Regions from separate parts of the Arthrobacter sp. UYCo732 genome, predicted to be linked through region 3. Evidence: riboswitches for the same ligand, from Rfam matches in the RefSeq annotation. Region 3 holds a riboswitch; each other region holds the start of a gene.

Region 1 (7,382 bases), 400 kb from region 3:
CTCAAGATCGCGTAGGGGCGGGCTTGTTGAATCCAAAATCAAGGAAATCAACGACCGGGCATCCATTTCTACTACTTCAGTCTAGCCGTACGGACATGGAATTCCGGCCTTGCCCCTCAGGGGAGTGCCCAGTCAGTTCAGGACAGCAACTCGAAGTGGACCTCGCGGGCGGCGATGTCGGAGGAGATCAGGCGGACCCGGACCTTGGTTCCGGACTCGAGGTCGCCTGCGCAGCGGGCGGTCACGGCTGGCTCGGAGATCTGGATGATCCCCGAGGGGCCGTTGCCGTTTTTGCCGGCTCCGCCCCGCCCGTTTCCGTTTCCGTTGCCGTTCTTTCCGTTCCCGTTATCCTTCTGCGGCTTGGACCCGGAAATGACAATCGCATCGAACTCCTGGCCGATGTGGTTGACCAGAAGTGCGGCCTCCACGGTGTCCAGCGCCATGCGCTCCATCCGGGCAGCCAGTTGGTCCGAGCCAGCCATGATTTCCGGCAGGGTGGGCAGGGCTTCCCGCGCCCAGCCAGGCACCGGCCGGCCGTTGCTCAGGGCCTCGCAGATCACCAGGACAAAGCGGTCGATAAGCCGCCGGAGGGGCGCCGTGGTGTGGGCATAGGCGGCGCCGATGGCGGACTGGATGGCGTCCTCAGGAACAGTGCCATCAAAGGCGGTGTAACTTGCGCCGCGGAACAGCATTCCGGCGGAGTGCAGGATGGCCAACTGCCGCGGCTCGGTGGGATCGAGGCTGCGAAGGTACTCGCCATAGCTGGTTTTCCCATCCCATGCCTTGCCCAGGGCCACGGTTTGGAGCCTGAAATGCCTGAGGGAGCGCTCGTCCGGGGCGGGCATGGTCCGCAGGATGCCTACTTTCCCCGTCAGCATCAGCTTGGCCGCCGCCATGCCCGCCATGAGGGAAATCTGTGCATTCCAGTCTTCCACCGGGAGCTGCGGCGCCGCTGCAATCCGGTAGCCGCCGTCGGGGGTCTGCACGATCTCCTGCTCCGGCATGTTCAGGCTGGCACCGCCGCGCTGCCGCTCCAGTTCAACGCGCTTGAGCCCCACTTCCCTCAGGAGCTGCAGCACGGGGTTGGCTGTGCCGGCATCGATGTCGGCCTGGACGCCCTTGTAGTCCAGCTTGGCCCGGCTGCGGATCGTGGCCCGCTGGACGGTGACGGTCGAAACCTGGGCGGCGTCGTCCAGCCCGAAGTCCCAAACAAATGCAGCGCACAGCTGATCGGCCAGGAGGCTGCCGGCTTGTTCGCTGATGACTTCAGGGTGCAAGGGGATGCGGCCGTCCGGGGCGTAGAACGTCTGGCCGCGGCGGCGGGTTTCGGCATCCAGGCTGCCGCCGGGGCGGACAAAAGAGGGCACATCAGCGATGGCATAAAGCACCCGGTAGCCGGCGCCGGCACGTTCGATGGAAAGCGCCTGGTCCAGGTCCGTGGACGACGCCGGATCGATCGTCAGGAACTCAACGTCCGTCAGGTCCGCGGCGGGGAGCTGGTGGGCTGCCACTGCTGCCTCGGCGTCGCGGACCGCCTCTGCAGGGTAGGGGCCCGGCAGTTCCAGTTCGGTCCGCAGGGCACTCAGCGCTGCCGCGAGGGCGTTGGTCTGCTCGCGGACATTGGGGGCCAGCCGATGATGTGACACGAAAGTCAGGTTAGCCCGATTTCCATGGATCGTGCACGCCCCGCCCCGCTGCGCGCAGGTTTCTTAGGATGCGGCGGCGTCCAGGGCGACCACGAGGGCGCCGGCCGCTGCGGCGGGGTCGGCGGCTTCCGTGATGGCTCGCACCACAACTATCCTGCTTGCCCCGGCTTCCACCACCTGCTCAACGTTGCTCAAATCGATGCCGCCGATCGCAAACCAGGGCAGTGTGGCCTGGGCGCCGCCGGCGGCGCGGACTGCCTCCGCTGCATAGCGCACCAGGTCGAGGCCGACGGCGGCCCGGCCGGGTTTGGTGGGGGTAGCCCACACCGGTCCGACGCAGAAGTAGTCCAGGCCGCCGTCGGCAGTCACCGTTGCGGACATCCGGATGGCGCCCTCGATCTGTTCGGTAGTGTGGGTGGAGAGCCCCACGGTGGCTCCGGCACCGAGCAGAGTGCGGGCCGATGCCACGGGCAGGTCCTTCTGCCCGATATGGAAGACGGGCGCGCCCGTCAGCATGGCGATGTCGGCGCGGTCATTGACGGCCCAGAGACGGCCGTGCCGGGCGGCGGCTGCCTGGAGCACCGCCAACAGTTCCAGCTCCTCGGCGGCCTCGATCCCCTTGTCGCGGAGCTGGATGATGTCCACCCCGCCGGCAAACGCCGCGTCCACAAATTCCGCGAAGTCCCCGCGGTCCCGGCGGGCATCGGTGCACAGGTACAACCTGGCGCTGGTGGGCAGGCCGTTGCTGGACGCCTCCGGCGGTATCTGGGCGGAGTGGCTGGGAGGGGTAGCGGGAGCGGAGTGTGCGTTCATGGAAACTACCCTAGTTCCCCTAAACTGGGTGAGTACTGCGGGAGCCCGTTGCAGCCGTCACAAAGCGGCCGGGCTGAGAGGGCACCAGAGCCGACCGCTTGACCTGATCCGGCTAGTACCGGCGTAGGGAAGGAAACACATGCTCTCCCCATCCAGCGGCGCACCCGCCAGCCCGCCAGCCAGTGCACCAGCCAGCCCGCCTTCCGAGCCAGCAGGCAGTCCCGATTTCTGCCACGCCGACGTAGCTGTCATTGGCGGCGGCGTCATTGGCCACGGGATCGCCTGGGAAGTGCGGCGCTCCGGCCGCTCCGTGGTCCTGATCGATGATGCACCCGGCTCCGGGGCCAGTTGGGCGGCAGCCGGCATGCTCGCGCCCGTCAGCGAACTGCACTACCAGGAGGAAGACCTTCTGGAGCTGATGCTCGAATCCTCCGGCCTCTGGCCCGCCTTCGCAGCCCACCTCGCCGGGGCCGGGGCGGGGGATACCGGCTACCTGACGACGCCGACCCTCGCCGTCGGTGCCGATGCCGCGGACCGCCGCGCGCTGATGGACCTGCGGACCGTGCAGCAGGCCAGCGGCCTGGTGGTGGAACCGCTGACCGTCCGGGAAGCACGGATGAGGGAGCCGCTCCTCAGCCCGGCGATTTCCTGCGCCTTGGAAATCCCGGCGGACCACCAGGTGGATCCGCGGAAGCTGGTGGCGTCCCTGCAGCAGGTCCTGGCCAGCCACGAACCCGGCGCCGGAACCGCTGTGGACGGCGCCCGCGGCGGGTTCGCCGTCGGGCACCGGGCCGAAGCCCTACTCTGGGATGCCGGACGCGTCAGCGGGGTGAAGCTGGCCAACGGCGGCACAGTCACTGCGGGAGAGACCATTGTGGCCAACGGCCTGCAGGCGGCTGCGCTGGAAGGATTGCCGGACGGGCTGCGCTTGCCTCTCCGCCCTGTGTACGGCGACATCCTGCGCCTCGCCGTACCGCGGCACCTGCGTCCGCTGGTCACCTCCACCGTCCGCGGCCTGGTCCACGGGGTGCCGGTCTACATCGTCCCGCGGCAGGACGACACCGTGGTGATCGGCGCAACCCAGCGGGAGGATGCACTGTCCGCCATCCCGGACGCCGCCGTGTCGGACCCTGCCTTGCCGGGCCCCATCACGCCGAGCACTGCCTTTTCACACACCATCACGCCGAGCACTGCCGTCTCCGCAGGCGGCGTCTACCAGTTGCTCCGCGACGCACAGGCCCTGCTGCCCGCCGTCGCCGAGCTGGAGCTCCTGGAATGTACCGCGCGGGCGCGCCCCGCGACGCCGGACAACGCACCCCTGCTCGGCCGTGTACCCGACTCCCGGCCCGGTGTCGGACACATCGCCGGGCTGATCATTGCCACCGGATTCTTCCGCCACGGCGTGCTGCTGGCTCCAGCGGCGGCGGCCATCTGCCGGGACCTGCTGGACGGCAGGGAGGATCACCGGTGGCACGCCCTCAGCCCGGCCAGGTTCTCCAGCCAGCCTCGAACAACCTTTCAATCGACTAAGGAAACAGCATGAATATCACTCTCAACGGCGCGCAGCATGCCGTGGCCGACGACGCCTCCATCACCACACTCGTCACGGAGATCACGGGCCGTCCCCTCGCAGCGAACGGCCAGGCCACTGATGGACAGAAACTCGGCGTGGCCGTTGCCCACAACTCAGACGTAGTACCCCGCAGCCAGTGGTATGCCACGGCACTCGCCGAAGGTGACACCGTTGAACTGGTCACCGCAGTCCAGGGAGGCTGACACCATGCCAGTAACCAGCAGCATCAGCACAGGAAACCACCCAGCAGACACGGACCGGCTGGTGATCGACGGCGTGGAGTTTGGTTCCCGCCTGATCATGGGCACCGGTGGAGCTCCGAGTCTCGACGGATTGGGCGCCGCCCTCGTGGCGTCCGGCACCGAACTGACCACGGTGGCCATGCGGCGTTATTCACCGAAAGAGTCAGGCTCACTCTTCCAGCTCCTGGTGGACCACGGGATCCGGGTCCTGCCCAACACGGCTGGCTGCTTCACCGCCCGGGACGCGGTGATGACGGCGGAACTGGCGCGCGAAGCGCTGGAAACGGACTGGGTCAAACTGGAAGTCATCGCCGATGAACAGACCCTGCTGCCGGACGCCGTCGAGCTCGTGGACGCCACCGAACAACTCGTGAACCGGGGGTTCAAGGTGTTCGCCTACACGAACGATGATCCCGTGCTCGCCCTGCGGCTGGAGAACCTTGGGGCCGCCGCCGTCATGCCGCTGGGCGCCCCGATCGGCACTGGCCTCGGGATCCTCAACCCCCACAACATCGAACTGATCGTCTCGCGCGCGTCGGTGCCCGTGGTGCTGGACGCGGGCATTGGCACGGCGTCCGACGCGGCGCTTGCCATGGAGCTGGGTTGTGATGCCGTGCTGCTGGCCACCGCCGTGACCCGGGCCCAGAACCCGACGTTGATGGGGGAGGCCTTCAAACACGCCGTCATCGCCGGTAGGCTGGCGAAAGCGGCCGGCAGGATTCCGCGCCGCGAGCACGCCCTGGCATCATCGGCGATGGAAAACCGGGCCGAATTCCTTTAGCCCGGCGCCCGCTGCCGTCTGCCGGGTCGGGCTCACAGAACCAACCTAGGAGTCCGCTGTGACCGGCAAAAAAGACGTCCTCACCCGCGAACGGCTTGACGCTGTCCTGGCCGGGCTGCCTGACTGGCGGTACCGGCTGGGCGGGCTCGTCACGATGTATAAAACGCCGACGGCGGCCGCAGCACTTGAGCTGATTGCCGCCGTCGGACGCCTCGCGGAAGCGCAGAACCACCACCCCGACCTGGAATGGCGCTACAACCGGGTGTTCATCCGCTACACCTCGCACGACGCCGGGGGCGAAGTCACTGAGCGGGACGCCGCTGCAGCGGCGGCAGCCAGCGAAGCGGCCGGCCAGGCCGGCGCGACTGCGCAGCCCGAGGCCCAGTGGAACACCTGAAACGGGTGGCTACAACTTCAGGGCCTGTGTGAGCCGCTGTATGTCGTGACGTTCGCGCGTCCGGCCCAGGTAGATGACAGCGCCGATGGCCGCCGCAGTGCCCAGGACCATTGGCAGGACCCACGGAATCCAGGTCAGACCGGGCAAGTAGCCAAAGCCCGCCGTGATGAGGAGGATCCAACTGACCGCACCCACCGCGACGGCGACGCCGGCGGGCAGCCCCGTGCCGTACCTGGCGTGGCGTTTGTCATTGGCCCAGACAACGAAGCCGGCGGCGGCCGTGGCCAGGACAACGATGGTCAGCGAAAGCATGGGATCTCCCTCGGAATGCAGCGGGCCACCGCCATCGGCGGTGGCCCGGCGTGCGTGCTAGAACTGGCCGAAACCGACCTTGCGGGCCTCTTCGGCACCGATTTCCACGTAGCCCAGGGCGTTGCCGGGGACAATGATGATGCGTCCCTTGTCATCCGTCAGGCGGAGATCGGTGCCCTTGGTGATGGCTTCTTCAACGATCGTAGCTACGGCGTCAGCATCCTGAGCCGATTCCAGCACGATTTCGCGGCCAATGTTCTGAATGCCGATCTTAATTTCCAAAAGGGGGCCTCCCAGCCAATCGAAGTTTCTTCGGTTCTCTTATTTGTAGTCTAGGACTCTTTAGGGAAGCGGGAAATTCCGCGCCAAGCTAAACGGTAAATGAGGTCGCTGGCCACGTCGAGGTCCAGATCCCCGTCCGTTTCCAGCCAATACCGGGCGCTGACCTGCGCCATTCCAGCCAGCCCGCGGCCCAACAGTTGCGCCTCCAGGGGCGGCAGTTTGGTGTCTTCGGCAATGACGCGGGCGACGGCGTCCGCGAAGGTTTTGTTGAAAGTCTCCAGCCGGGAACTGACATCCGGGTCATTAATAAGGTCCGATTCGAAGACCAGGCGGTGGGCCTGGTCGTCGCTGGCGATAAAGCGGTAGTACGCCCGCATCACGGCGTGGACGCGTTCGTCATTGTCCGAGGTGGAGTTCAGGGCGCCGAGCATCCGGTCTGTCAGTGAGGTCAGATGGCTGTCCAGCAGCGCAAGGTAGAGCTCCCGTTTGGATGGGAAATGCTGGTACAGCACGGGCTTGCTTACGTGGGCCGTTTCGGCAATCTCGTCCATCGCGGCCCCATGGTAGCCGTTGGCGACAAAAACCTCCTGGGCCGCCGCGAGGAGCTGGGCCCGGCGTTCGTCCCGGGGGAGCCTGGCGGACCGCTGGCCTGCTGTGCGTGGAGGTGCGGGAGGTTCCCCGCCTGACGCCCGGTCAGCCCGCGTTTCATGGACCACAGTTACCCTACTTTCCCTTGCCGTTATTTACACAATACTGCGCGGTAATATGACCGGGCGGTATCTCGGGGCATACATTGAAGTATGGCTTCGACTTTGACCGCAAATGATTCCTCTGTCTCGCTTAGTCCGCTGGTTGAGCCCGCCGGCGAGCTGACTCCGGCCGAGGTGGAGCGATACTCCCGGCATCTCATCATTCCGGAGATCGGTGCGGTGGGTCAGCGGCGCTTGAAGAATGCCAAGGTCCTTGTCATCGGTGCCGGGGGACTGGGCTCGCCAGCCCTGCTGTACCTGGCTGCCGCCGGCGTGGGGACCCTGGGAATCATCGACGACGACGACGTTGACCTTAGCAACCTGCAGCGCCAGGTGGTCCACGGTGTGGCGGACGTGGGACGGCCCAAGATCGAATCCGCCCGGGACGCCATTGCCGCGCTGAACCCCCTGGTGGACGTCCGGCTGCACAACGTCAGGCTGGATGCCTCCAACGCCCTGGAGCTGTTCGCGGACTACGACCTGATCCTGGACGGGGCGGACAACTTCGCCACCCGTTACCTGGTCAACGACGCCGCGGCAATCCTGGGCAAACCGTATGTCTGGGGTTCGATCTTCCGCTTCGACGG
Region 2 (7,382 bases), on a different contig from region 3:
CTGGAGTCTGTGGATGCCGAAATAATCCGGTCCAGAGTGGCTATCTCATGACGGGCGCCGGCAGGGCTGGCTTCACCCCGGGGATTTATCTGATCACTGATGATAAGTTGTGCGGGGAACGCGGAGTGGTGGAGTCGGTCAGCGCCGCCGTTGCCGGAGGCGTGCGAATGGTACAGATCCGGGAAAAAACGGCCAGCGCCGCCCGGTTCTACGATCTGGTGATGCGTACCGCGGATGCCGTCGGTGACCGGGCCACGGTGTTGGTGGATGACCGGGTGGATGTTTTTCTCGCCGCCCGGGCGGGCGGTGCGGCTGTCCACGGCGTCCATATCGGTCAAAGCGATCTTCCGGCACCCCAGGTCCGGGCAATTGTTGGCCAGGACGCGTTGATCGGGCTGAGCGCCAACACGGCCGAACATCTCGCGCAGCTGCACGCCCTGCCTTCAGGGACGGTGGACTATCTGGGCGTGGGCGTGATCCGTCCGACGTCGACCAAGCCGGACCATCCGGCGCCCTTGGGCATCGAGGGGTTCGCCGCTATCGCTGCCGCTACGCTGCTGCCCTGCGTCGCAATCGGCGGCATAACCCCGGCCGATGTCAGTGCATTGAGGCGCGCCGGAGCGGCCGGCATCGCCGTGGTCTCAGCCATCTGTGCCGCCGAAAACCCTGCCCGCAGCGCCAAAGAGTTTCTCAAGGAATGGACCCACTGAACACCGCAACCGCCTACATACCCCGCCCAGCCATCTCTCCATTTCCGGTTCCGGCGCCGCTCCTAAATCGCGGCACCGCGCGGTCGGATAATCCCGGCAAAACCGGCCCACCATCTATCCGGCACCAGCAAACGCTCCGCATACGCGGGGATAAGGACTTCTCGTGAACAAACGACGACGCTTACTCGTGGGCGCAGCCAGCGCCCTCACCCTTACCGCCATGGCAGCCCTGTCAGCCTGCGCCGGTGCGGGAGAAAATTCCACTCCGGCTTCTTCCGGGACCACGCCCATTACCTTCGCCCTGGACTGGACGCCCAACACGAACCACACCGGGCTGTACGTGGCGCTCAACAAAGGCTATTTCGCCGCCGCCGGACTCGACGTTCAGGTACTGCCCTACAGCCAGTCCTCCACCGACACCCTCATCAACTCGGGTGCGGCGGACTTCGGAATCAGCTTCCAAAACACGGCGACGTTCGCCGCAGCAGCGGGGGTGGCCAACACCTCGGTCATGTCGGTGCTCCAGCACGATGCCACAGCCATCGGCGTCCTGGCCAGCCGGAAGGACATTGCCAGCCCTAAAGACCTCGATGGTAAAACCTTCGGCACGGCCGGGCCCAGTGCCACGTTCCCTACCGAAGCCGCAGATGCCATCAGGAACGCCGGCGGAACAGGCAACTTCGGTCGCGTCACCCTGGGCACGTCCGCCTACGAAGCCCTGTACGCCGGCAAGGTCGACTTCACCTCAGCCTTCAAGACCTGGGAAGGCATCGACGCCTCCCTCCGCGGCACTCCGATGAAGTTTTTCAACCTGCATGACTACGGCGTGCCGGACCAGTATTCGGTGATCATTGAAGGCAACCGGGAATGGATCAAGGGACACCCGGACGTGACCAAAAAGTTCGTCCAGGCCCTCCAAAAGGGATACCAATATGCCGCAGCCGACCCCGACGCTGCCGCGAAAATACTTGTTGACGCCAACCCCGGTATCTTCGCCAACGACCAGCTGGTCTACAAGAGCCAGGAAGAACTGAGTGCTTCCTACCTGAAGGACGCCAACGGCCAGGTCGGCACTCAAACAGCGGATCAGTGGAAGCAGCTGGCGGATTTCCTCTACAAGAACGCCCTGCTGGCCGATGAAAGCGGCAAACCCCTCTCCAAACCCCTTGACACCATGGCGTTGTTCACCGATGAGTATCTGGCCGGCAAATAGCTCCCGCGCCCTCCCCTGTCCCGGACGCGGGCCGCGGGACCGTAACGGCAGAAAGGCAACGCTGTGAGTGGGGGTCCGGGAGACGGAGCGGGGTGTGGGGGAAAAGCGGGCCGCTCCCGGAAAACGGGGTCTCCCCGCCGGTTCAGGACGCTCACCACCGCTGTGCCCCCGGCCGTGATTGTCCTCGCTCTCCTGGCAACCTGGCAGGGCGCAGTCGCTGCCGGCGGCCTGAAACCAACTGTGCTTCCATCTCCGCAACGGATCGTGGAGCAAGGCTGGTTGGCGCGCGAGATCATCTGGGCCAACACGGTGCCGACGCTGCAGGAAACCTTTCTTGGTTTCGCCGTCTCCCTGACCCTGGCCTGGGTCCTTGCCGTCGTCATCGACTTCTCACCGTGGCTTCGCCGGGCCCTGATGCCCCTGCTGGTGGCATCCCAGACCATACCGATCATCGCGATTGCCCCGCTGATGATCATCTGGTTCGGCTTCGGTCTGATGCCAAAGATCATGGTCATCGCTTTGGTCACGTTCTTTCCGGTGACCGTCGGCCTGATCGACGGCTTCAACCTCACCGACCGTGACGCGGGCAATCTGCTGCGCAGCATGGGCGCCAACCGGTGGAAGCAATTCGTCTATGTACGCCTTCCATCGGCTCTTCCTTCCTTCTTCACCGCCCTGCGGATCGGCATTGCCTACGCTGTTACGGGCGCCATTTTCGCCGAGTACATTGGCTCGCGGGAAGGGCTGGGTATCTACATGGCCACGATGAAAAACTCGTTCCGCACCGACCTCGTACTGGCAGCAGTCGCAGTCACCGCCTTCCTTAGTGTGGGCCTGTTCCTGCTGACCTACGCCGCCGAGCGGCTGATCATCCCCTGGCACTCCAAGGAACGCAGGAACCGCCATGTCTGAACCCACCGCTGCCGCACCCAGGGTCGAAGTACGTGCAATTAACAAATCCTTCGAGCTGGGCCACGGACAATCCCGTCCTGTCATCAACAACGTCAATTTCTCCGCACAACAAGGAGAATTCCTTGCCATCATCGGTCCCAGCGGATGCGGAAAGAGCACCCTTTTCAACATCATGGCCGGCCTGGAAAAACCCCGCGACGGCGAAATCCTCATCGATGGGCGCTCCGTCACCGGGGAACGTGAACACTTTGCCTACATGCCGCAAAAAGACCTCCTCTTTCCCTGGCGCACTATCCTTCAGAACACCGCTCTGGGCCTGGAAGTCTGCGGCGGAAGCAAAAAGACCGCGCGGGCACGTGCCGCCAGCCTCTTCCCGGCCTTCGGGCTGGCCGGTTTTGAGAACTCGCATCCCTTCGAGCTCTCCGGAGGAATGCGGCAAAGGGCCGCCCTGCTGCGCACGGTCGTCCAGGACCGTGACGTCCTATTACTGGATGAGCCCTTCGGCGCCCTCGATTCCCTCACCCGCACCGACATGCAGGCGTGGCTTCAAGATGTCTGGTCCCACAACTCCTGGACCGCGGTCCTGATCACCCACGACATCCGTGAAGCGATCTACCTGGCCGACCGGGTCGTCGTACTCAGCCCCCGGCCCGCCTCCGTGCGCCTAAACCTCCCCATCGACCTGCCCAGACCACGTCAACTGTCGATGATGGCATCGGCCCGGTTCGCCCACTACGAACTGCAACTCCTCGAAACCCTTCACCGGCCCGGCAACCTCAACGACACCACGGATGCTGCCCACGGAAGGCCTCGGGCCTGAAAGCACAAAGCCCGAGAGGACTCCAGGGAGGAGGGACGTTCCTGACGGAAGGCTATCCAATACGCCCGCTTGGAGCCCCTTGTCGTCAGGGGAACCAGCTTGTGGCAACCCTGTCGCGGACGGTATCGGATGATCGGAACCGCCGCCATGCCGTAGTGGCGCTTTTACGCAGGGGCGCCGACAGCCGGGCGGTCCAGCCCGAGATGCCCGCGCAGCGTCGAGGCGGTGTAGCGGGTGCGGAAGAGTCCTCGGCGCTGGAGGACAGGGACGACGTCATCGACGAACTCGTCCAGGGAGTCGGGCAGCAGCGGGGGCATCAGGTTGAACCCGTCAGCGCCCCCGGAGCGGAACCAGAGCTCCATCTGGTCAGCGATCTGCTCCGGCGTGCCGACCATTGTGCAGTGGCCCCCTCCTGCGGCCAGGCGCCCAAGTAACTGCCGCACGGTGGGACGTTCGGTTTCAATAATGCGCAATATGGTGGCATAACGGCCCTGCGGCCCAGTAAATTCTGCCGCCGACGGCAGGGACGGCACGGGGGCGTCCAGCTCCCAGCCTGTACAGTCCTGCTGCACGAACGTGCCCAGCCGTGTCAGGGATTCTCCGGTGGGCAGCAGCGTATCCCCCCGGTCCTGTTTGGCCCGGGCTTCGGCCTCGGTGGAGCCCACATACGTCACCAATCCGGGCATGATCGCTACCTTCCCCGGATTACGCCCGGCCGCAGCGATCCGCTGTTTCATATCCGCATAGTAGGCCTGGGCGCTGGGAAGATCGTAGGCAACGGCGTAAATCCCTTCCGCGTACCGGGCGGCAAGATCCCGGCCGGCCCCGGAAGCACCGGCCTGGAACAGCACGGGGCGTCCCTGTGGGCCCCGGGGCACGTTTAAGGGCCCCTCCACCCGGAAGTGGTCGCCCTCATGATGCAACGGCCTGACCAGGGCCGGATCGGCATAGAACCGGGCTCTGTCCCGAACCAGCGCATCATCAGCCCATGAGTCCCACAACCCCAGCGCTACCTCAATGAACTCTGCGGCGCGGCCATAGCGCTGCGCGTGGTCGGGCATCGCTTCCAGACCATGATTGCGGGCTTCAGCATCGAACATGGACGTGACCACGTTCGCCCCGATACGTCCGGCACTGATGTGATCCAGGGAGGCGAGCATCCGGGCGGCATGAAAAGGGGAATAAAAGGTGGCCGAGACGGTGCTGATAAGCCCGATGTTTTCCGTTGCCCGGGCCATGGCCGCCAGCGCGGTCAACGGTTCCAGAAACCATCTCGGACCGGCGCCGACGTCACCGGCGGACTGCCCGTCGGCGAAGAACACGGCATCGAAAAGGCCGCGTTCGGCGCTTTGTGCGAGCCGCTCATAGTAACCAATCTCTCCGAGCTGCTCCAGCGGCGATCCGGGCCGCCGCCAGGCAGCACCGTGGTGGCCGGCTCCCAGCAGGAAAGCGTTCAGATGCAGTTGCCGTTTCCCGTTCATCGCGAGGCCGCCTAGTCCATGACCAGTCCGCCGTCGACCACCAGGTTCTGCCCGGTAACCGACCGCGCCCAGGGCGAGGCGAAAAACAAGATGGCATCGGCGAACTCGGCCGGGGTGGTGACCTTACCCAGGGGGGTCGAAGCGGCAATGTAGTCAAAGACCTCCTCCGGCGTTGCGGCGCTGGCATCGGTGGTGCGCAGCAGGCCGCCGGAGACCATGTTCACGGCAATATTGTGCTGCCCCAGATCCTTGGCCATGGTGCGGGTCAATGACAGCAGGGCGGCCTTGGCCGCGGTGTAGTCGTGGTACGGGACCACCGGGTTCTGGAACAGATTGGTCCCGACGTTGATGATGCGCCCAAACCCGTGGCCACGCATCCCCTCCCAAGCCTGCTGGGTCGTGTTCAAAGCCCCCCGGACACTGCCGCCGAATTGTGCCTCAAAATCCGCCCATGAAATATCCCCGGCGCCGGAGCGGGCATCGCCGTTAAACGAGAAATCGGCCAGCGCATTATTGACCACAGTGGTGACGGCGGAACCGAAATGGGCCCGGGCCTGCTCCAGCATCACCGACACCTGACCGGAGTCGGTGACGTCAGCCTGCAGTGCAACAGCGTGCTCAGGGCCATAACCGGCGGCCAGTTCCCCGGCGGCTTCGGCGCTGCGGCGATAATTGATGACCACCCGCGCCCCCCGGGCCGCGAACGCCTGCACAATATTGCTGCCCAGACCGCGGCCACCGCCGGTCACAAGAACGATTTGTTTTGCCAGTTCCATCAGTTTCTTCACCTTCGGATAAGGCGAAAGGATGCGATCCGGGCGCCAGGACCGTGCGAACCGTTGCAGGACATCCCTTCGCTAGTGTCAACTAGATCAGGTTCAACGGGTGTCATCTCAGCCGGGCCAACAAGCCGCCCGGCACCCCGTGTCACTGGGACCGATTATACCCACCCCCGGCCAAACCAGCGCCCTCACCTGCCCGTGCTGCCGCCGTGCCCTGCCCGACCTGATTCCCAAACGGCTGTCGTGCCGGACACCACGGCGCGACCGCCGGGCCTCCCGTACCTGCGGGCACCGGTCTCCCCCGGGTGGACCGGACGGCCCTTAAAACCACCAAAATAGACACCTCCAATGTCCGCATCAACCTACAGCGCCCCCTCAGAGGTGCAACGTTGGTGCGGCAGCGTCGGAACCGTCAGAGCCCGGTACCCCGGGGAAGGCCCCGGGACCGGGTGCTCACCCGGGACAGGAACGGTTGGGTTCCATAACTGGTGAAAATGATGGATCGGACCTGCGCCTGAACCGACCTGCAGTTCCCAGGCATGAAGCAGACTGTCCTGCAGCCACGCTTTGGTCACCGTCAAGGCCTCTGTCCAATCACCAAAGCGCACCTGCAGGGTCGCCATGGCGGAGGACATGGAGCATCCCGTCCCATGAGTATTGGCCGTCTCCACCCGCCGGGCAGTGACCCTCGTAAAACTCCCGGTTCCCGGCCAGCCGTCAGGCAGCATGCGGGGTTGAATGCCGCCGGCTGCCACCGGATCTTCACCGGTCACGGCGTGAGCGGAACGAGCGCCAGCCGGCCCGAACTGGACAAGATGCGGGATCACCTGCGGGACGGTGACGAGGTGGTGGTCTGGAAGCTGGACCAAGCTGGGGGCGCAACACCCGTACCGCTACCTCAGCATAGGAAGCAACGAACTGGTCTGATGAGGACCAAATGCGACGCCACAGACGGCTGAAATGGGTGCGTGGCCCGCGATTTACGTTTCTGCGGGGCACTCTTGCCGGACACCCGCGATGATGATGGCCGCGGCCACGGAAAAGCACTGAGCACTGAGCTGGACCGCCACGTTGCGCTGACAGAACGACGCCAGATATCGCTGCCATTCACAATGCAAAGGAATCGGATGGCGTGTCGTATTTATTTCGAGGCCGCTGACCGGCCGTCTCAGTTCCTTGAAACCGGAACACTCCTGATGGGACAATCCCCCACAGTCGCCCATCACACTGTCAACATTCGGCACAGTGCGCGGATGAATATTCGTGGCGGTGTTCTGTGATCGCTCGGTGTCGCCGCCCAGGCTTTGCGCCGTCTTGAATCCGCCCGTTTCAAGACACAGAGGTTTCGAGACACCGCGTCGGATCAGGAGAAGGAATCGACCGCCCGCACGGGAACCGACTGTGAGAATGTCACTGTCAATTGAGCCTAGTGGGCGGAAACCGCGCCCTGGCCGGGGACCACCC
Region 3 (7,382 bases):
CAGAGCGCGGAAGGCATTGGTGTGCTGGCTGCGGCGCATCAGGTCATCGGCGGTGAGCAGCACCTGGCTGACGGTCACGCCGTGGGCGCTGAAAGCCTGGGTGTACCGGGCCATCAGCAGACCCTGGCCGACGCTGGCAGCGGCCTGCTGCGTCGCCAAGTCCCGGGGGCGCTTGGCCAGACCCAGCGGGGCAAGTCCCGCCGCGATGGCGCCCGAGGACACCAGGATGATCTCGGTACCGGCGTTGCGCTTGGTGGCCAAGGCATCAGCCAGTGCCGTCAGTGCTTCCTCGGAAATGCCGCCCTTGATACTTGTGAGCGACGACGAACCGACCTTGACGACGATCCTGCGGGCGTCCGCGAGTACGCTCCGGTCCACGGCCCGCTGGTGCGGCACCGCGGTGACGGCGCTACTGGTCATCGTCTGCGCCCAGTCCACTCTCCTTGAGCGGCTTCGCGGGCCGCCGGCTGCTGACGGATTCAGTCCAGATCCCGGCCTTGCGCTCTGCTTCCAGCTCGGCGCGCGCGGCGGCCTTGGCATCCTTGCGTTCCTGCTGCTCGTCGCGCTTCTGGCCGCGGGTGGGGCGGTCGCCGATGTCCGCAAAGCGGACGTCGGTGCCGCGGGGCGCAGCGAGCAGTTCCGCACCGGCCATCATGGTGGGTTCCCAGTCGAAGACGACGCCATCGTCCTCGCCGATCACCACGGTGTCGCCCGGCTTGGCACCCTGCTTGAAGAGTTCGTTTTCCACGCCCAGCTTGGCGAGCCGGTCCGCGAGGTAGCCGATGGCTTCCTCGTTGGTGAAGTCGGTCTGCTTGACCCAGCGCACGGGCTTGTCGCCAAGGACGCGGAACAACGGCTCCAGGTTCTTTTCTTCGCGGCGGATCTTGAAGCCGGCCTCGTTGACGGCGCGGGGCCGCAGGACAGGCGGCTGCACCTTCGGCGGAGCGGCGGCCAGGGTGTCGCGGGCAGCCTGGACGATCTCTGCCATGGCAAAGCCGAGCTGGCGGAGCCCCTCGTGGCTGGTGGCCGAGATCTCGAAGACCCGGTAGCCGCGGGATTCCAGTTCGGGTCGGACGAATTCAGCCATGTCCTTGCCGTCCGGCAGGTCAACCTTGTTCAGTGCGACCAGCCGCGGGCGGTGGTTCAGTGGAACTACTTCGCCGTCGGTTCCGGCGTAGCTCATGTCAACGGCGTACTTTTCCAGTTCCGCTTCGATAATGGCCAGGTCTGCCAGCGGGTCACGGTCGGATTCGAGCGTGCCGCAGTCCAACACGTGCACCAGAGCGGCACAGCGCTCAACGTGGCGCAGGAAGTGGTGACCCAGTCCCTTGCCTTCGCTGGCGCCCTCAATGAGGCCAGGGACGTCGGCGATGGTAAAGCGGACATCGCCGGCCTGGACGACGCCCAAGTTGGGGATCAGGGTGGTGAAGGGGTAGTCGGCAATCTTGGGCCGTGCAGCGGACATGGCTGCGATCAGGCTGGACTTGCCGGCGGAGGGGAAACCCACCAGTGCAATGTCTGCAATGGACTTCAGTTCCAGCACAACGTCGCTGGACTCACCCTCGATGCCCAGGAGCGCGAAGCCCGGGGCGCGGCGCTTCTGCGAAGACAGTGAGGCGTTGCCCAGGCCACCCTGGCCGCCGGCGGCCGCCACGTACTCGGCGCCTTCACCCACGAGGTCGGCAAGGACGGTTCCGTCCTTGGCCTTGACCACGGTACCGTCCGGGACCGGCAGGATAAGGGTTTCACCGCTCTTGCCGCCGCGCCAGTCACCCATGCCGGGCCCGCCGTTGGTGGCGTGGCGGTGCGGTGCGTGGTGGTAGTCCAGCAGTGTGGTGGTCTGGTGATCAACGCGGAGGATGACGTTGCCGCCGTCGCCGCCGTTGCCGCCGTCGGGACCACCGAGGGGCTTGAACTTCTCCCGGTGGACAGAGACACAGCCGTGGCCGCCGGTACCGCCGGATACGTGCAGTACTACCCGGTCTACAAAGCTCGCCACGTGGATCTCCTCAGTGCTGTTTCTGGACACCCTTAGGCGCCAAGACGATTGTAATGCGGTTAAAAGAACAGTGGAGCGGGCCAAATGGCCCGCTCCACCGCTTCAGAACTATTTGTTACTCTGCGGCTGCAGCAGCAACGATGTTGACGACGCGGCGACCGCGGCGGGTGCCGAATTCGACGGCTCCCGGGGTCAGTGCGAACAGGGTGTCGTCGCCGCCACGGCCGACGCCGGCGCCCGGGTGGAAGTGGGTGCCACGCTGGCGGACGATGATCTCGCCGGCGGAAACTACCTGGCCGCCGAAGCGCTTCACGCCGAGGTACTGGGCGTTGGAGTCACGACCGTTGCGAGTGGAACTCGCGCCTTTTTTATGTGCCATTTGAAATGCCTGCCTCTAAATTCTGGGGAATCTGCTGAAAACCTGAACAGTAACGGGTGGTTACTTGATACCAGTGATCTTGACCTTGGTCAGTTCCTGACGGTGACCCTGGCGCTTCTTGTAACCGGTCTTGTTCTTGAACTTCTGGATGACGATCTTCGGACCACGGAGGTCATCGAGGATCTCAGCCGTGACAGTTACCTTAGCCAGGTCCGCAGCGGCGGAGGTGACCTTGTCACCGTCTACCAGGAGCAGTGCGGGCAGCTGAATGGTGCTGCCGGCTCCACCGGGGACGCGGTTCATAGTAACGAAGTCTCCAACGGAAACCTTCTCTTGGCGGCCGCCTGCGCGGACAATCGCGTACACCACTTGGGAACTCACTTCTCTCGACGTTTATTACTAGATTTGCGTGCGGAACCTGGGCCATTTATTGACTGGGTTCCCGCTGTGCCTCAACGCCGTGGGGTCGTAACCCAAGTGTTGGCGTAAGCACCGAAGATCTAGAATACGCTAATTTTGCCTTCGGCCGCAAATGAGGCTGGTTACGGCCGAATGTCTGTGATAGGCACCACTAGTGGGGACAACACTGACAATTCAGAACCGTGCCCGATTATCCTACCGGCGGCGGCGGCCACAGCCGCTCAGGCGTGCAGGCGCGGCGCGTCGAAAAACTCCACTTCGAAACGGCTTGAGTGCGTGAACGCCTCTATCATCGCTGCCCGCTCATCCGCGGCTGCCTTCCGTCCGGCGTCATCAACCAAGGCGATCGCTTCGCGGGTGGCCTGCGCGAAGCCCTCGTCCGCGTACGTCCGAAGCCATTCGGCATATGGGTGTGCCGGCGGTGCCCCGGCCGCCAGGAACTGGGCGTGGAGCGTTTCTCCCACCTCGGCGTACAGCCAGAAGCAAGGCAGGAGAGCTGCAACCAGCACTCCGTAGCTGCCGGCGGCTGAGGTTGCCAACAGGTGGTCCACATACGACTTGGTGACCGGGCCAAGGACGGGTTCTACCGTGCGCGTACTGAGCCAGTTGCGGTGCAGTTCCGATTCGACCTCGAGGCACTGCTGGGCTGACCGGGCCCAGAACAGCTGCGCGGCTTCCGTCGGCGCCAGCGCACTGGCGCGGGCAAGCACACGTGAGTAGCCGTTAAGGTAGATAGCGTCCTGGGCGAGGTAGTAGGCGAACTGCTCTTCCGCCAGCGTGCCGGCAGCCAGCGCCCGGATGAATTCCAGCCCGTAAATGACTGCCAGGTCCGGGGCCGCCGCCCGGCGAAGCGCGGCAGCGAATTCCCCGGGGGCGGGAGCCTGCTCCAGGTGGTGGAAGTGGTGGATGGGGCCGTTGCCTTCGCCTACCTCCAGCTGACCGGAAGCCTGCAGAGCACCGCGGAGCCACGGCTTCACCTGCCGCAGCGAGGCTTCCCAGTCACCCAGCCGGGCCTGCGCCGTAGCCATGGCCGAGGACAGTGAGCAGCCGGTGCCGTGGCTGTTGCGGGTGGGGATCCTGTCTCCAGTCACTTCCACTACCGGCCGGGTGAGCAGTCCGCGTGCGTTAATCAGGGCATCCGGGCACGCATCGCCGTCGAGATGGCCTCCCTTGACCAGGATGGTGGCGCCCGTGGCCGCGGCCAGCCGCTTCCCCTGCTCCAGCGCGTCCGGCCAGTTCCGCACCTGCGGCTCCCCCACCAGGATGGCGAGCTCCGCGAGGTTGGGCGTGATCAGGTCCGCGAGCGGCAGCAGGTCCAGCAGGGCAGCCTCCGCCGATTCCTTCAGCAGTCGGTCCCCACTCGTGGCCACCATCACCGGATCCAGAACCACGACGGCGGGGCGCACCTTCTCCAGCCAGCTGCGGACCACGTCAATCACCTCCACACTGCCCAGCATGCCGATTTTGACGGCGTCGATGGCAATGTCATCGCTGACGGCATCAAGCTGCTGGGCCAGGAAGCCAGCGGGCGGCACATGGACCCCTTGGACGCCGCGGGTGTTCTGCACGGTCAACGCGGTGATGGCTGCCATGCCGTAACCGCCCAGGGCGGCAATGCTCTTGAGGTCGGCCTGGATGCCCGCGCCACCGGACGGATCCGATCCGGCAATGGACAGCACCCGCGGAGTATGCCGCAGCACGTCCACCGCATTGGAAGGCCCACGTGCCGGATGCACCGTGGCAAGGGCAGGCGGCGTTTCGGATGCTGCCGCCGTTTCGGGAGTGGCGGCAGATACGGAAGGTAGAACGTGGGTTGAAGCCATAGGGGACATTCCTTCGCCGGTGCTAACCGGACAGGTTCAACGGGTCTGGATCTCAGCCGGCTCTCTGCGCGGCACCCCGTGTCAGTACCCAACACTAGCGTTTCCCATAAGACACCGTTTTAGATGAACCCCACAAACGCGGAATGCCCGGGCACTCCACCGATGAGTGAAGTGTCCGGGCAATCTGGCCGATGTCCTTGCGAAAGGTCAGAGTTCCGAAGCAGGAACCCCTACGCCCAGGATGATGGGTGCGCTGGTGTCTGCCGGTTTGGCAGCGGCAGGAGCCTGGGTGAGCTCCGGAGCCTTAGCGGCATGGGTATGGCCTGCGGACTCAACCGGCACCGCTTCGTGGTGCTCCACCGTGGTGGCGTTAGCTGCGCCCTGGGCACGGCTGGCACTGCGGTTGCGCCGCGGGCGGCGGGTACGGGTCTGCTCGGTGTGGTCGGAGTAGTCCTTCTCCACCGCGGCAGGAGCCTGACGGACAGGAGCCGCGGCCGGCTGGCGTGCCGCCGGCTGGCTCTGGGTCTGCTCGCCCGCGGCCTGAGCGCTCTCCGTCGGCATGGCTTCTGCAACAGGTGCCGGCACGCCAAGCTTGGCGAAGGCCTCCGTGAGCCTGTCCAGTGTCAGGGCCGGGGCCTGCGGCTGATCCTCGTGGTGCTCCACGAAGGGCAGCACCACCTGCTCGCCGCCGAAAGTCAGCACAGCGGCCGGGCGGCCGGCGTTGTCGGTCTCGGACCGTTCTACCGGTGCATGAGCCGGGGCCGCCGCGCCGGAAGCATTACCCCCGGCTGCTGAGGCGTGGGCCACTTCGTCGTCGTGCAGGTGCGCGGCATGGGCGGCGGCTGCAATGTTGGCAAGGGCTGCCCTGGTGGCCTCCGCCTTGGCGTGGCGCTCGGCGTCGCTGGGATCCGGGTGGACCGTGTGGATCTGCACCGGAGCTGCCGGGGCCATCTCGAGGGGTTGGCCGCCGCGGCCGCGGCGGCGCTTCCTGTCCGTCCGGCCGCCCTGCTGGGCGTCCGGGCGCTGGGCGTCGCTACGCTGGCTGTCGATCCGCTGGGTGTCGGGTCGGCTGTCCACACGCTGCACATGGTGCTCCGCGGCGACGGTGTTGGCGCGGCGGTGCTCCACGGGGTCGTCGTGGGTGACGATTCCGCGGCCGGCGCACGTTTCGCACTGCTCGCCGAAGACTTCCAGGAGCCCGGTACCCATGCGCTTGCGCGTCATCTGGACCAAACCGAGGGAGGTCACTTCGGCCACCTGGTGCTTGGTGCGGTCACGGCCAAGGCATTCCACCATACGGCGGAGCACCAGATCGCGGTTGGACTCAAGGACCATGTCGATGAAGTCGATGACGATGATGCCGCCGATGTCGCGAAGCCGGAGCTGCCGGACCACTTCTTCGGCCGCTTCGAGGTTGTTCTTGGTGACAGTTTCCTCGAGGTTGCCGCCGCTGCCCGTGAATTTTCCGGTGTTGACGTCCACTACGGTCATGGCTTCGGTGCGGTCGATGACCAGCGAGCCGCCGGAGGGCAGGAAGACCTTGCGTTCCAGCGCCTTGTGGATCTGTTCGTCGATCCGCCACGCGGCGAAGATGTCCTGATCCTTGGTCCACTTTTCCAGGCGGCCCACCAGATCCGGGGCAACGTATGTGACGTAGGCCTCGATGGTGTCCCAGGCTTCCTCACCGGAGACGATCAGCTTGGAGAAGTCCTCGTTGAAGACGTCACGGACCACCTTGATGGTGAGATCTGGTTCGCCGTAGAGAAGTTCCGGGGCCAGGATCTTGGTGGACGTGGACTGGCTTTCGATGCCCTCCCACTGCGCCCGCAGCCGGTTGATGTCATGCGTGAGTTCCTCTTCGGAAGCACCTTCTGCAGCGGTACGGACGATCACGCCGGCGTGCTCGGGCAGGCGGTCCTTGAGGATGCGCTTGAGGCGGTTGCGTTCGACGTCGGGCAGCTTGCGGGAGATGCCGGTCATGGAGCCGCCAGGCACATACACGAGGTAACGGCCCGGGAGGGAAATCTGGCTGGTCAGGCGCGCGCCCTTGTGGCCCACCGGATCCTTGGTGACCTGGACCAGGACGGTGTCGCCGGACTTCAGCGCGTTTTCGATCCGGCGCTGCTTGCCTTCGAGGTTCACGGATTCCCAGTTCACTTCGCCGGCGTACAGCACGGCATTGCGCCCGCGTCCGATGTCAACGAATGCCGCTTCCATGGAGGGCAGGACGTTCTGCACCTTGCCGAGGTAGACGTTGCCGATCAGGGAGTCCTGCTGGGTCTTGGAGACGAAGTGCTCCGCCAGGACGCCGTCTTCGAGGACGCCGATCTGGATTCTGTCGTCGCGCTGGCGGACGATCATCTGGCGGTCCACTGATTCACGGCGGGCCAGGAACTCAGCTTCGGTGATAACCGTGCGGCGACGGCCGGTGTCGCGGGATTCGCGGCGGCGCTGCTTCTTTGCTTCGAGCCTGGTGGAGCCCTTGACGCTGGTCACCCGGTTGTTGACTGCGGGTTCACTGGCCGCACGCGGCGCGCGGACGCGCGTCACTGTGTTGGGCGGATCGTCATCCCCGCCTCCGGTCAGTTCAAGATCCTGGTCACCGCGGCGGCGGCGACGGCGACGGCGGGACGTTACGCCTTCATCGGCCTGGCCGGCGGATTCTTCATCGTCCTCTGCGGCACCGTCCTGGTCGCCGTCGGCGCCGTCGGCGTCGCCGTCGTCGGCGTCGTTTTCACCGGTGCGGCTACGCCCGCGGCGG
Region 4 (7,382 bases), on a different contig from region 3:
GGCCAGCAGCAGGCAGGCGGCCGGGCGGAGGGCCGGCGGGCAGCCTATCTCGGCCGCGCGCCACTTGGTGGGGCCGTTGACGTAGATCCGGTGCGGGTCCAGCAGCTGCACCTGGGCGCCGAGCCTGTTGAGCTCCGTGAGGTAGATGGCGCGGTTCTCATAGACCCAGTCGTGGATCATGGTCTGGCCGTGGGCGTTGGCCGCGATGACTGCGAAGAACGGCAGGTTATCGATGTTCAGCCCGGGGAACGGCATGGGGTGGATTTTGTCCTCCGGAGCCCGCAGCTCGGACGGCTTGGTGGTCACATCCACCAGGCGGGTGCGGCCGTTGCACGCCATGTACTCCCCGGAGATCTCCAACTGCTGGCCCATCTGCTCCAGCGTGGCCAGTTCGATCTCCATAAACTCGATGGGGACGCGCCGGATGGTCACCTCCGAATTGGTGACAATGCCCGCGGTGATCAGGCTCATCGCCTCAATAGGATCCTCGGACGGGAAATACTCAATGTCGACGTCGACCAGCGGCTGCCCGGTGATCTTCAGTGTGGTGGTGCCAACGCCGTCGATCTGCACGCCGAGCATCTCCAGGTAGAAGCAGAGGTCCTGGACCATATAGTTGGGGCTGGCATTGCGGATCACGGTGGTGCCGCGGTGGTGGGCCGCAGCCATGATCGCGTTCTCGGTGACCGTATCCCCGCGCTCGGTCAACACAAAGGAGCGGTGCTGGTTATCCGGCGGCGGAGCCTGCACCGTGTAGAAACCGGTAGTGGCTTCCACCGCGAGCCCGAACTGGCGCAGGGCCTGCATGTGCGGCTCAACGGTGCGGGTGCCCAGGTCGCAGCCACCGGCATACGGGAGGCGGTACTCGGAGGACTCATCCAGAAGCGGGCCAAGCAGCATGATTACACTGCGGGTGCGGCGCGCGGCGTCCACATCCATGGCGGCAAGGTCCAGGACGGCGGGGCGGCGGAGCTGGAGGTCGGTGTCGTTGAGCCAGGTACATTCCACACCGATGCTGGTCAGGACCTCAACGATCCTGTTGACCTCTTCGATGCGGGCCAGACGGCGCAGCACTGTGGTGCCACGGTTGATCAGGCTGGCGCAGAGCAGGGCCACACCCGCGTTTTTGCTGCTGTTGACATCCACCGTCCCGGAAAGCGTGCGGCCGCCTTCGATCCGCAAGTGCGTCATCTGCGGTTTGCCCACCTTGACGATGCTGCGCTCGAAGATCGCCTCGAGCCGCTGGATCATCTTGAGGCTGAGGTTCTGCTTGCCCTGTTCCATCCGGGCGACGGCGCTCTGGCTGGTTCCCAGTGCGCTGGCGAGCTGGCCTTGGGTCCAGTTCTTTTCCATTCGGGCGTCTTTGAGCGCAGCGGCAATGTGCTCGGCAGTTTCCTGAATCATAGACAAAAAATATCACAGATGAGTTATTCGAGGCATACCGAACCCGCGAAAGGCGAGGGGATGGACCCAAATACCCGATTCATGCGATATTACTCACGCCGCTTTTGGCAGAACCGCGGCGGTGGCGGTGCGCCATCCCTACCGCCAGACGAAGTTCCAGGTCCCCATCCCGGCAGCGGCAGCCACAGCAGCAGCCGCAATCAGCACACCGCCGAGCACCACCCAAACGTCCAGCAGCGAATAGGTGGATTCCCGGGCCCAGGTGCGCCGGGCGGTGCCAAATCCGCGCGCTTCCATGGTGACGGCCAGCCGGGACGCACGGCGGATCGCCTGGACCAGCAACCCGAAGCTTTGCCCGAGAGTGGCCCGCAACCGTTGCAGCGGACTGCCGTGGGAACCCACACCGCGCGCCCGCCGGGCCATCCCAATGGTCTGCCACTCCTCGGCCAGAAGTCCCACCAGCCGCATCGCGGCCAGGGTGCCAAGCACAAACCGGTGCGGCAGCCGGGCCTTCTGCGCCAGCGCGTCGGCGAGGTCGGTGGGGTCCGTACACGTCATCAGCAGGATGGCCGGCAACGCAATCGCAAGTCCGCGCAGCATAAAACCGAGCCCCAGCTGGAGGGAACCTTCGCTGATGGACCAGATCCCGACGTCGAGCAGTACAGCGCCGCTGTCCGCCGCGACGATCGCCGTGCTCCAGCCGCCCACGGCAGCCGCGATGATGAGCGGCCAGCCGCGCTGCCACAGCAGGCGCAGGGTAAGTCCGGCGAGCGGGAAGACCGCCAACTCGGCCGCGAGCGCTACGGAGGCTGACACCCAGTCGATGGACAGCGCCAGCACCAGGGTGATGAGGAAGACGGCTCCGAACTTGGCCAGCGGGTTGGCGTGCGTCAACAGGGCGTGGTTGCCTCGGAGTGTGAGGGCATCCCTCATGCCGCACCTGCTTCCTGGCGGGCGCCGCCCCGCGACGCCGGGCCAAGGCGCAGTTCGGTGCCGCCCAGGACGGCACTGAACTCTTCGTCGTGGGTCACCGAAACCACTGACGTTCCGGCGTCGAGCAGCTCGGACAGGAAGGACGCGAGTTCGGACCATGTGTTGGCATCCTGGCCGAACGTGGGTTCGTCGAGCACTAGCACCCGCGGGTGGGCCGCAAGGACCGTGGCCACGGACAGCCGCCGCTTTTCACCGCCGGACAGCGTGTACGGGTTGGCGTCCACCAGGTGCGTCAGCCGCAGCCGTGCCAGGAGTTCCTCCACACGCTCTTCGCCAAAACCCAGGTGGCGCGGACCGAACATCAGCTCATCCAGCACACGACCCGTGACGAACTGGTGCTCGGGCTCCTGGAAGACCGTGCCGATGCGGGAAATCAATTGCTTGGCGCTCCACGTGAAGGGATCGATTCCGGCACCATCGGAAAGCTCGACGGCTGCAGACATCTTCCCCCTCACCGGCGCCAGGAGTCCGGCGAGGGTGAGCGCAAACGTGGACTTGCCGGCGCCGTTGGGGCCGGTGACGGTGAGTGCCTGGCCGGCGCGGACCTGGGCGGTGATCCCCGCTTGCACCGGCACCGGCGGAATGGTGCGGAAGCCGCGGCGCCGGGGCCGCTCGCGCGACACGGCAACGTCCTCGGCCGCCAGCAGCAGCTGGCCGCCGTCAGCCGAAGCACGCGCACGGGGGCGGGTGGCCGGAACATGGCCCGGCACCCAGACACCGGCCCCGATCAGCATGTCCCGCGCCTCGGCGAGCACCCGGTCCGGCGGGCCATCCAGCAGCACGCCCGAGCCCGGCTGCAGCACCACAATCCGGCCCACCAGGTCCTTCCAGACGGACACCCGGTGTTCCACCACCACCAGGGTGGCGCCGGTTTTGTCGAGGCAGCGGCCCACGGCGTCGCGGACTTCCAGGACACCGGCGGGATCGAGGTTGGCTGTCGGTTCGTCCAGCAGGATCAGCCCCGGCCGCATCGCGAGGATGCCGGCCAGGGCCAGCCGCTGCTTCTGGCCGCCGGACAGAGCCGACGTCGGGCGGTCCAGCGGGAGTCCGCCGCCGAAGCCGCCGGCACCGCCAGCTCCGCCCTGCGGGCGTCCGGCCCTGCGCAGCCCCACGTCATAGAGCGCCTCATGGACCCTCTTCCAGATCTCGTCCCGGGGAACGGCCAGGTTTTCGGCACCAAAGGCGACGTCGTCACCCAGCCTCGAGAGGACCACCTGCGTTTCCGGGTCCTGCTGCATGAGCCCGGCGCGGCCGCGCTGGCTGCGCGGCACCGCGCCGTCGATTAGCAGCGAACCGGTCTCGTCGGCATCGTCCCCTTCATCCCCGAGCACTCCGGCGAGGGCGTGCAGCAGCGTTGATTTGCCCGCACCGGAAGGGCCCAGCAGCAGCACCCGCTCGCCCGGCGCGATGTCCAGATCGAGCCCGCGGACGGCCGGCGCCATGCGGCCGGCGTGCCGCCAGCCCCAGCCACGGGCGGATACCGCGGCCGGGCGCACTCCGGAAGCACCGGCGTCGGAAACGGCCATCAGTGGAAAACGGGCTCCGAACCGGCCTTCCGGGAAGCGAAGGAGCCCAGCACCCCGGTTTTGGCCAGGCCGCGGGTGGCAATCCAGGACACGGCGCCGGCAATGACGGCACCCGAGATCGCGCAGAACAGAATGTAGGTGGCCTTGTCGCCGGCTTCATAGGCGATGTTCCAGCCCCACGGGAGGAAGGAATCGTTCAGGCCGCAGAACAGGCCGGCACCGGCACCGGCGAGCACGGCTGCCGGCAGGTTGAACTTCTTGTAGCCGAACGCGGCGAAAACGAGCTCCGCGCCGAGGCCCTGGAGGATGCCGGAGATCAGCACGGTGGTGCCGTACTGGGAACCCATCATGAGCTCACCGGTGGCGGCAACGGCCTCGCAGAAGAGCGCTGCGCCCGGTTTGCGGACGATGAGCATGCCCAGGACGGCCGGAATCATCCAGCCGCCGGCGATCAGGCCGGTGAGGGGCGGGTACGTGGCGTTCATCGGCGCGGACACCAGCGCCGCACCCTGGGACCAGGCCCAGAAAATGACACCGCCGGCGATGGCGATCAAAGCTGCCACCACGATGTCCACAACCCGCCAGCTATAGCTGGCTTTCTTCATGCCTACTGTTGTCATTTCTGCCTCCTGAGGTACAGGAGGGGAGAGTTCGCGGTTTCGGCACGGACTGCGCCGCCCGGATCCGGACACTCTGAGAAGCTCGACTCCCTTGCGCCGGTACTAACCGGATCAGGTTCGAGGGTCTGCGGCTGTCCGCACTCTCAGCGCCTATCCATCGGTTGCATTGCTGCAGTGCCCGACGGCGGCGCTCCCCTGTCGTAAATAAATCTGCCCTGATGGGCGTGATCCAGTTTACACCGCAGGCGCGGTAGATTGTGGGCCACGGCTGCCGACTTCCCACATGTGACCGTATTCGATCCCGACTCCAGCGACAGCCAGCCGCAGTGCTCGCTCGAAGCGCTGATAGCAAGGACCGACGCCGAGGTCAGCGAGCTGCAGTTCCCGCATTTCACGAAGGACGAATCCCTCCACCTGGGGCTGCTGCTGAAATGCCCTCAATGCTGGTGGGCCTGGGCAAGAGCCGGGCGGCTCAAGTGCCGGCCCCCGGTCCGATGACGTTAGGCTAATGACAATCCCCGATAGCCCATAAGGAGTTCAACGAATGAACCTGCTCATCAAGCTGCTCGGCACCGCAATCAGCCTCGGCGCCGGGTTTGTCGGTACCAAGCTAGTCAACACCGTGTGGGAAAAGTCCACCGGCCGCAAGGTCCCCACCGGCAAGGACGAAGACACCCCCACGAGCCTGCGCTCGGCGCTGACGTTCGCGCTTATTTCAGCCTCGGTCAGCACCATCATCCAGGTGCTCGCCAACCGCGGCACGCAGCGGGCCATCACCAGGTTCGCTAAGAGCCAGGACGTCGTCTAGCGAGTTTTGTCCAGCTAATGGCCCCTGGGCAGTCCTGAAGCCAAATTATCTGGACAAAAACTCTCAGCCGCCGCCGGACGCTTCTTCACGTGCTGACTGCTCACGGGAGGACTGCGCCGCCTTCTGCACCACGGCGTCGAGGTCATCAGAGCTGAGCAGTTCTCGGTGCAGGTGTTTGGTGCGGTAGCCGGATCGGCCCACCATGTGCGCGGACACCGGCACGGTCAGCAGCTGGAAGATCCACGCCACCAGCAGCACCGGCCACACCCACCACGTCCGCATCTGCAGGCCGATGGCCGCCAGCAGCAGGAAGAGCCCGAGCACCTGCGGCTTGGTGGCCGCGTGCATCCGGCTCAGCAGGTCGGGGAAGCGCAGCAGGCCGATGGCGGCGGCGAGGGACATCAGGGCGCCCACCACCAGGAACACCGCCGTCACGGCATCGATGACGTTATCCACCACGCTCGCTTCAGGACTCATGGGTTTGCTCCCGCCGGTCGGCCACGAAACGGGCAACAGTCACCGAGCCGATGAAGCCGACAACGGAAAGCGCCACCAGCAGCATCAGGTTGTTCAGGTGCTTGTTGACGGCCATGTCGATGCACAGCGCGGCGCCGAGGATGGCGAGCAGGACGTCTGAGGCCAGCACCCGGTCCAGCAGCGAAGGGCCGCGGGCAATCCGGATGATGGCGCCGGCCGCTGCCAGCGAAAGAATGACTGCCGTGACGGCCAGGACGGTCTGCATCATGCTGCGGCCTCCTGCCGGACGATTTCAAGTTCTTCCGTGGTCCCCATGATTTTGATCAGGCGCGCTTCAATGGAGCGGACTTCCCTCCGCAGGTCCGCCACGTCCTCCGGGGCGCTGATGTTCAGCGCGTGCAGGTAGAGGGTGGACGTTGAACGGTCCACCTCCACCACCAGGGAGCCCGGGATCAGCGATATCACGTGCCCCACGATTGTTACCATCAGGTCCTGGTGGCTCCGCAGCGGGACAGCGACGACGGCGTTGATCACCTGGGGGCCGCGAATGGCCGCCAGGTACATCACCTCGATGCTCGCTGCCGCCACCCGCCACAGGAACAGCAGGGCAAACGGTACCGCGTGCAGGATGTTGAAGCGGCCGCTTAGTTCCACCGGCGGCAGGTAGAACATGCGGGCCACCAGCACGGACAGCAGGGCGCCGAAGAGCAGGTTACCGGGGCTGAAGTCCTGCCACAGCGCTCCCCATACGAGCACCAGCCAGACCAGCAGCGGGAGCTCCTGGCGCAGGGAAATCCGCCGGCGGCTCATTTGCCGCCTCCGGACTTCAGCGCCAGCTGGGGAACTTCGGTGTCCTCACCCAGCACGGCCTGGATGTAGGAGGACCTTTCCAGCATTTCCTGGGCTGCCTGGCCCGAGACCCGGAACAGCGGCCCGGCGAAGACTGTGAGGGCCACGCCAAGGACCACCAGGCCGAGGGTTGAGCCCACCATCGTCCGGGGCAGCAGCGTGACGTTGGTGCGCCCTGCCCGCTGGCCGGTGTCCGAATTTTCCGGCGAAGCCAGCAGGACGGGGTCAGGGTGTTCGGCGTCGGACGGCTTGCGCCAGAAAGCACGGTTCCAGACCCTTGCGACGGCCAGGAGCGTCAGCAGGCTGGTGAGTACCCCGCCGATCACCAGGGCGTAGGCCAGGGGTGTGCCCAGCTCGATGCCGGCCTGGATCAGCCCCACCTTCCCCAGGAACCCGGAGAACGGCGGGATGCCGGCCAGGTTCATGGCGGGCACAAAGAACAGCAGGGCCAGCACCGGCGACAACTTGGCCAGGCCGGCCACCCTGTCCATCGAGGAACTGCCGCCGCGGCGTTCGATCAGTCCGGTGACCAGGAAGAGGCTGGTCTGGACGGTGATGTGGTGGGCCACGTAGAACACGGCGGCGCCCAGCCCGGCCACCGAAGACATCGCCAGGCCGAACACCATGTAGCCGATGTGGCTGACCAGGGTGAAGGACAGCAGACGTTTGATGTCGCTCTGGGCCAGGGCACCAAGGATGCCCACC

What was found. A riboswitch is a leader RNA that binds a small molecule or an ion and turns the genes downstream of it on or off. The one in region 3 is predicted to bind thiamine pyrophosphate.
Region 1: it holds a riboswitch for thiamine pyrophosphate, as region 3 does, so the genes downstream of both, ABIB45_RS00230 (FAD-dependent oxidoreductase) here and ABIB45_RS02095 (bifunctional hydroxymethylpyrimidine kinase/phosphomethylpyrimidine kinase) in region 3, are expected to answer to the same signal.
Region 2: it holds a riboswitch for thiamine pyrophosphate, as region 3 does, so the genes downstream of both, ABIB45_RS18710 (3-oxoacyl-ACP reductase) here and ABIB45_RS02095 (bifunctional hydroxymethylpyrimidine kinase/phosphomethylpyrimidine kinase) in region 3, are expected to answer to the same signal.
Region 4: it holds a riboswitch for thiamine pyrophosphate, as region 3 does, so the genes downstream of both, ABIB45_RS10165 (ECF transporter S component) here and ABIB45_RS02095 (bifunctional hydroxymethylpyrimidine kinase/phosphomethylpyrimidine kinase) in region 3, are expected to answer to the same signal.

Annotation. Positions count from the first base shown of each region.
Region 1 covers NZ_JBEPPJ010000001.1:44,950-52,331, forward strand. The annotation lists gene ABIB45_RS00220 (RNB domain-containing ribonuclease) at 138-1,646, opposite strand; gene thiE (thiamine phosphate synthase) at 1,710-2,459, opposite strand; TPP riboswitch at 2,487-2,606, shown strand; gene ABIB45_RS00230 (FAD-dependent oxidoreductase) at 2,599-4,002, shown strand; gene thiS (sulfur carrier protein ThiS) at 3,999-4,235, shown strand; gene ABIB45_RS00240 (thiazole synthase) at 4,240-5,055, shown strand; gene ABIB45_RS00245 (4a-hydroxytetrahydrobiopterin dehydratase) at 5,114-5,452, shown strand; gene ABIB45_RS00250 (hypothetical protein) at 5,462-5,764, opposite strand; gene ABIB45_RS00255 (DUF3107 domain-containing protein) at 5,822-6,046, opposite strand; gene ABIB45_RS00260 (TetR/AcrR family transcriptional regulator) at 6,097-6,762, opposite strand; gene moeB (molybdopterin-synthase adenylyltransferase MoeB) at 6,847-7,382, shown strand, end outside.
Region 2 covers NZ_JBEPPJ010000020.1:4,188-11,569, forward strand. The annotation lists gene thiM (hydroxyethylthiazole kinase) at 1-51, shown strand, start outside; gene thiE (thiamine phosphate synthase) at 48-710, shown strand; gene ABIB45_RS18690 (ABC transporter substrate-binding protein) at 874-1,923, shown strand; gene ABIB45_RS18695 (ABC transporter permease) at 2,086-2,835, shown strand; gene ABIB45_RS18700 (ABC transporter ATP-binding protein) at 2,828-3,655, shown strand; gene ABIB45_RS18705 (LLM class flavin-dependent oxidoreductase) at 3,820-5,136, opposite strand; gene ABIB45_RS18710 (3-oxoacyl-ACP reductase) at 5,148-5,912, opposite strand; TPP riboswitch at 5,969-6,071, opposite strand; gene ABIB45_RS18715 (bifunctional hydroxymethylpyrimidine kinase/phosphomethylpyrimidine kinase) at 6,281-6,646, opposite strand; gene ABIB45_RS18720 (recombinase family protein) at 6,569-6,877, shown strand.
Region 3 covers NZ_JBEPPJ010000001.1:446,827-454,208, reverse strand. The annotation lists gene proB (glutamate 5-kinase) at 1-420, opposite strand, end outside; gene obgE (GTPase ObgE) at 410-1,999, opposite strand; gene rpmA (50S ribosomal protein L27) at 2,115-2,378, opposite strand; gene rplU (50S ribosomal protein L21) at 2,439-2,747, opposite strand; gene ABIB45_RS02095 (bifunctional hydroxymethylpyrimidine kinase/phosphomethylpyrimidine kinase) at 3,020-4,630, opposite strand; TPP riboswitch at 4,613-4,710, opposite strand; gene ABIB45_RS02090 (Rne/Rng family ribonuclease) at 4,829-7,382, opposite strand, start outside.
Region 4 covers NZ_JBEPPJ010000005.1:132,759-140,140, forward strand. The annotation lists gene ABIB45_RS10150 (UDP-N-acetylglucosamine 1-carboxyvinyltransferase) at 1-1,404, opposite strand, end outside; gene ABIB45_RS10155 (energy-coupling factor transporter transmembrane component T family protein) at 1,543-2,337, opposite strand; gene ABIB45_RS10160 (ABC transporter ATP-binding protein) at 2,334-3,923, opposite strand; gene ABIB45_RS10165 (ECF transporter S component) at 3,923-4,543, opposite strand; TPP riboswitch at 4,614-4,750, opposite strand; gene ABIB45_RS10170 (DUF4235 domain-containing protein) at 5,088-5,351, shown strand; gene mnhG (monovalent cation/H(+) antiporter subunit G) at 5,415-5,828, opposite strand; gene ABIB45_RS10180 (MrpF/PhaF family protein) at 5,818-6,096, opposite strand; gene ABIB45_RS10185 (Na+/H+ antiporter subunit E) at 6,093-6,638, opposite strand; gene ABIB45_RS10190 (Na+/H+ antiporter subunit D) at 6,635-7,382, opposite strand, start outside.